Gluconacetobacter diazotrophicus PA1 5: one gene and its partner. The protein of the gene in region 2 interacts with the protein of the main gene of each other region in a pairwise test. Links are inferred from orthologs where the notes say so. Each region holds a gene or a part of one and is shown on either strand. Other genes may lie near its edges.

The links. The genes of interacting proteins can lie anywhere in the genome.
Region 1: the proteins of rlmN (region 2) and ftsZ interact in binary tests that used the Escherichia coli proteins (3 or more experiments, as listed by UniProt). The link is inferred for Gluconacetobacter diazotrophicus PA1 5 from one-to-one orthologs.

The regions. Positions count from the first base shown.
Region 1 is NC_010125.1:3,285,353-3,288,308, reverse strand. It holds ftsZ (cell division protein FtsZ), read right to left. Parts: upstream 2,221-2,956; coding sequence 781-2,220; downstream 1-780. Other genes in the region: ftsA (cell division protein FtsA), read right to left, coding at 2,301-2,956; lpxC (UDP-3-O-acyl-N-acetylglucosamine deacetylase), read right to left, coding at 1-583. UniProt on the Escherichia coli protein: Essential cell division protein that forms a contractile ring structure (Z ring) at the future cell division site. The regulation of the ring assembly controls the timing and the location of cell division.
Region 2 is NC_010125.1:1,894,963-1,897,917, reverse strand. It holds rlmN (23S rRNA (adenine(2503)-C(2))-methyltransferase RlmN), read left to right. Parts: upstream 1-848; coding sequence 849-2,063; downstream 2,064-2,955. Other genes in the region: GDI_RS08835 (argininosuccinate synthase), read left to right, coding at 2,197-2,955; GDI_RS08845 (TlyA family RNA methyltransferase), read left to right, coding at 27-767.

The DNA.
Region 1 (2,956 bases), 1.4 Mb from region 2 along the record:
CCTCGCGGCCCGGGCGCAGTTCGGCGAAGGCGTCACCCTCGGTCACGCGAACGGGGCGCAGGACGTCGATCGCGGTGCGCGGGGCGGCCTGTTCCGCCAGGCCCGCGCAATCCAGCAGGAAGATGAAATCGGCCGCCGAGCCGTCGAAGACCGGGATTTCCGGCCCGTCGACATCGATCAGCACATTGTCGACGCCGCTTCCCGACAGGGCGGACATCAGATGTTCGATGGTGGCGATGCGCAGCGCGGGGTCCGTGGCATCGCCGATGACGGTGCTCAGCCGCGTATCGACGACATGGTCGAACCGGGCCGGAATGGTGCGGTCGTCCAGGTCGGTGCGCCGGAAGACGATGCCGGTATTTTCCGCCGCCGGATGCAGCGTCAGGCGAATGCGCCGCCCGGTATGCAGCCCGACGCCGATGGAGGAAATGGAATTGCCCAGCGTATGCTGCCGCGCCGTGCGTACCGCCGCGCGCGCGGGGGCGGGGCTGCCGGACGAGGTGGCACCCGAGGGGGCGCTGCCAGAAGATACACCGACAGAGGACACAGTATCATGCCCCGGAATTGCCAGCATACCGTCCATCGCGTGTCCCTCGCGTTGTTCTTTATTCAGTCGCTAAAAGAACGACAGCCTAATTTGTAGCGTCGGGGTGGTGGACAGGCGAGTCAATGTTTGTTGCCGACTGTTACGGGTTAAGAACCTGAAACAAAATGAAAAAAAGCCACGATGCCTGGGGCATCGTGGCGGATCGCCATCAGGACCGGCGCCGGCTGCTGCTGTCAGGACTGGCGGCGCAGGAAGGCCGGGATGTCCAGACCGACCTCGTCGGCCGTGGCCTGGCGGACGGTGGCGGTGGGCTCCTGTTCCGGCAGCACGGGCTCGGCACGCTGGGGGGCCGGCGCGGGGGCGGCCCCGCGGCGCAGCACGCCGGTGACGATGTTGAACAGGCTGTTGCCCCGCTGGCCGGCCGGCGATGCGTCCTGCGGGCGCGGCGGTTCCGAGAACAGCGGCGAGCGGGGCGAGGGCCGGGCGCCCGGCGCCACGTGCTGCGGCGTGGAATGGGGCGACGGCGCGGGCACGGGCCCGGTGTTCATGAAGTTCGGGGTGGGGTGGCGCGGGGCGGGCTGCCCCCCGGCATGGGCCGCTGCCGGATCGGGCGCCACGGCTTCCTGCACCGAGGCGCGGTCCGTTGCCGCGTCCGGTTGGGGGGCGGCTTCGGCCTGCACCGGTTCGGCAACGCGGACCGGCGGGGTGTCGATGCCGGTGGCGACGACCGACACCCGGATGCGCCCGTTCAGCGATTCGTCGATCGCCGAGCCGAAGATGATGTTCGCGTCGTCGGCCACTTCCTCGCGGATGCGGTTGGCGGCCTGATCGACTTCGTACAGCGTCATGTCCTCGCCGCCGGTGATGTTGATCAGCAGGCCGCGCGCGCCGGCCATCGACGTGTCTTCCAGCAGCGGGTTGGAAATCGCGTCCTCGGCCGCGGAAATGGCGCGGTTGTCGCCATCGGCCTCGCCGGTGCCCATCATCGCCTTGCCCATTTCGGCCATGACGGTGCGGATGTCGGCGAAATCCAGGTTGACCAGGCCCGGCGCCATCATCAGGTCGGTCACGCCGCGTACGCCCATGTACAGGACGTTGTCGGCCATCTTGAACGCGTCCTTCCAGCTCGTCCGCTCGGTGGCCAGGCGGAACAGGTTCTGGTTGGGGATGACGATCAGCGTATCGACGTACTGCTGCAGTTCCGCGATGCCGGCATCGGCGGATTTCGACCGGCGCGCGCCCTCGAAGGTAAACGGCTTGGTGACGACGCCCACGGTCAGGATGCCGCGTTCGCGCGCCATGCGCGCGATCACCGGCGCCGCCCCCGTGCCCGTGCCGCCGCCCATGCCGGCGGTGATGAACACCATGTGCGCGCCGTCCATGTGGCGGGCCAGCTCATCGGCCGCTTCCTCGGCCGCCGCGCGCCCGATCTCGGGCTTGGCGCCCGCGCCCAGGCCCTGCGTCAGGTGCGGGCCAAGCTGGACGCGGCGGTCGGCCTTGCTGTGCGACAATTGTTGCGCGTCGGTATTCGCGACGACGAATTCCACGCCCTGCAACTGGGACTGGATCATGTTGTCGACCGCGTTCGTGCCGCCCCCGCCCACGCCGATCACGGTGATCCGCGGCGTGAAGTCGGAATGAAGCTGCTGCGGAATGCTGAGGTTGAGGGTCATGGGCGTCTCCCGGGACGAGTCGTAATGATATGCGTACCGATTCGCGTATGGGTTTTCAGGGGTTATTCTGAATCATTTCATTACACCCTGTCGCGTATGAATTCCACGAGGCGACGGAGGAATCCGGCCGGTCTGGGCTCGGAAAGATCCAGATCGCCCAGCGCGCCGCTGCCCCCGGCCGCCCACGCCAGCAATCCGGCGGACGTGGCGAAGGACGGCCAGGCCGCCGCGTCGTCCGGCAGGCCGCGAATGCCCGTGGGGCGGCCCAGCCGGACCTGGCGGTTGAGGATGCGCGCGGCCATGTTGCCCACGCCATCCAGCAGCGATGCCCCGCCCGTCAGCACGACCCGCCCGTCGGCGGCGCGGCCCACCCCGGCCGATTCCAGCCTGTCACGCACCATTTCCAGCGTTTCCTCGATTCGTGGCCGGATGATCGAGACCACCTTGGAGCGGGAAATATTGACGAATTGATGGTGATCGTCGCCGATCAGCTGCACGGGCAGCAGGTCCATGTCGTCGTCGGCCGACAGTTCCGCCGAGCCGTACATGGTCTTCAGCCATTCGGCGCTGTCGATCGGCGTGGACAGCACGTGGGCGATGTCGCGCGTGACATGCATGCCGCCCACCGGCAGGCAGGCGGTGTGCAGAAGCTGGCCCTCGCCGAACACGGCGATCGAGGTCGTGCCGCCGCCCATGTCCACCACGGTGACGCCCAGTTCGCGCTCGTTTTCGTCCA
Region 2 (2,955 bases):
CCGGAAAGGAACGAAGGGGCGCACAGGTGGCCAAGCAACGCGCGGACCAGATGCTGGTCGACCGGGGACTGGTGGAAAGCCGTACCCGCGCCCAGGCGCTGATCCTGGCCGGCCTGGTCTTTTCGGGCGACCGGCGCGTGGCCAAGGCCGGCGACCAGTTGCCCGAGGACGCGCCGCTGCGGCTGAAGGGACAGGATCATCCCTGGGTGTCGCGCGGCGGCATCAAACTGGCGCATGCGCTGGCGCATTTCGGCCTGTCGCCCGAAGGCGGCATCTGCCTGGATGTCGGCGCGTCGACCGGCGGCTTCACCGACGTCCTGCTGACGCACGGCGCGGCAAAAATCTATGCCGTCGATGTCGGGCATGGCCAACTGGCCTGGAAGCTGCGCAGCGACCCGCGCGTGACGGTGCTGGAAAAATGCAACGCCCGCGCGCTGGATGCGACGACGATCCCCGACCCGATCGACGTGCTGGTCTGCGATGCCAGCTTCATCGGCCTGCGCACGGTCCTGCCCGCCGGGCTGGCGTTGTGCCGTCCGGGCGCCGGGGCCGTGGCCCTGATCAAGCCGCAATTCGAGGCCGGGCGCGACGCGGTGGGGCCAAAGGGCGTGGTGCGCGACCCCGCGATCCATGACGCGGTCTGCGCCACCATCCGCGACTGGTGGTCCGCCATGCCCGGCTGGACGGTGCTGGGGATCGAACCCAGCCCGATCACGGGCCCGGAAGGCAACCGCGAATTCCTGATCGCCGCGCGGCGGGACGGATAGTAATTCCCCCATTTGCGTCCGGATGTGATAGGCAGCGCGGATTCCGCCCTTCGCCCACGTCCGTTGCATGAGTACCTGTCCATGACCGCCGTTCCCGCCCCCGCCCAGCAGCCCGCCGAAACCGGACTGGCGGCCTCGATGACCGAGGTCGAACGAAAGCGGATTCTGGCAAAATCCGCGCTGTTCGCCCCACCGGCCGGCGTGCTGCCCGACGGACGGCGCGAACTGGTCGGCCTGTCGCGCGAAGAACTGACGCAGGCGCTGGTGGAAATCGGCGAGAAGCCCTTTCGTACCAAGCAGTTGTGGCACTGGATCTATCACCAGGGCGTCACGGATTTCGCACGCATGTCCTCGATCGCCAAGCCGTTGCAGGCGAAGCTGGCCGAGCGTTTCGTCGTCGGCCGGCCCGATGCGGCGATGGTGCAGACCTCGACGGACGAGACCCGCAAGTTCCTCTTCCGCTTCCGCGACGGGCAGGAGGCCGAGACGGTCTATATCCCCGACCGGCGCGAGGATCGGGGCGCTGTCTGCATTTCCTCGCAGGTCGGCTGCACGCTGTCCTGCACCTTCTGCCATACCGGCACGCAGAAGCTGGTGCGCAACCTGGGGGCGGCGGAAATCGTCGGCCAGTTCATGGCGGCACGCGACAGCTACGGCGAATGGCCCAGCCCAAAGGGCGACACGCCGCGCCTGCTGTCGACCATCGTGCTGATGGGCATGGGCGAGCCGCTGTATAATTACGAGAACATCGCCAAGGCGATGAAGATCATCATGGATGGCGAGGGCATCGGCCTGTCGCGCCGCCGCATTACCCTGTCCACCTCGGGCGTGATCCCGATGATGGACCAGTGCGGGTCCGAACTGGGAATCAACCTCGCGATCTCGCTGCACGCGGTGCGCAACGACCTGCGTGACGAGATCGTCCCGCTGAACCGCAAATATCCGATCGAGGACCTGATCGCGGCGTGCCGCCGCTATCCCACCGCCAGCAACGCACGGCGCATCACGTTCGAATACATCATGTTGCGCGGCGTGAATGACAGCGAGGCCGAAGCCCGCGAACTGGTCCGCCTGATCGCCGGCATCCCCGCGAAGGTCAACCTGATCCCGTTCAACCCGTGGCCCGGCAGCGCCTACAAGCCGTCCACGCGCGAACAACTGGCGAAATTCGCCCAGATCGTGATGGATGCGGGCTTCGCCTCGCCGATCCGCATGCCGCGCGGGCGCGACATCCTGGCCGCGTGCGGCCAGTTGCGGACGGAAAGCGAGCGCGAGCGCCGGAACGCCACGGCCTGAGCCCCGGACACAGGCACGCCGCCGAATTGGCGGCGCGCCCGCTGGCACCGGCGGCGATCCGGTGCTAGGACCCGGAACATCGGTGCGGAACGCCGCATCATCGCGCAGCCTCGACGACAGGAGTGTCCTCCCCATGGCCGTAAAGGACGTCAAGAAGGTCGTGCTCGCCTATTCCGGCGGGCTCGATACATCGGTAATTCTGCGCTGGCTGCAGACCACCTACGGGTGCGAGGTCGTCACCTTCACCGCCGACCTCGGCCAGGGCGAGGAACTGGAACCCGCCCGCAAGAAGGCCGAAATGTTCGGCGTGAAGGAAATCTTCGTCGAGGACCTGCGCGAGACCTTCGTCAAGGACTTCGTCTTCCCGATGTTCCGCGCCAACACGCTGTATGAAGGCCAGTACCTGCTGGGGACCTCCATCGCGCGTCCGCTGATCGCCCAGCGCCAGATCGAAATCGCCGAGGCCGTGGGTGCCGACGCCGTGGCCCATGGCGCGACGGGCAAGGGCAACGACCAGGTGCGCTTCGAACTGGCCTATTACGCGCTGAAGCCCGACGTGACGGTCATCTCCCCCTGGCGGGAATGGGACCTGACCTCGCGCACGCGGCTGCTGGCCTTCGCCGAGGAACATCAGATCCCTATCGCGAAGGACAAGCGCGGCGAGGCCCCGTTCTCGGTCGATGCCAACCTGCTGCACTCCTCGTCCGAAGGCAAGCTGCTGGAAGACCCTGCCGTCGCACCCGATGAAATCGTCTTCCAGCGCACGATCTCGCCCGAGGCCGCGCCGGACGTCGCGACCGAAATCGCGATCGATTTCGTCTCGGGCGACCCGGTGGCGCTGAACGGCGTCACCCTGTCCCCCGCCACGCTGCTGGCGCGGCTGAACGAACTG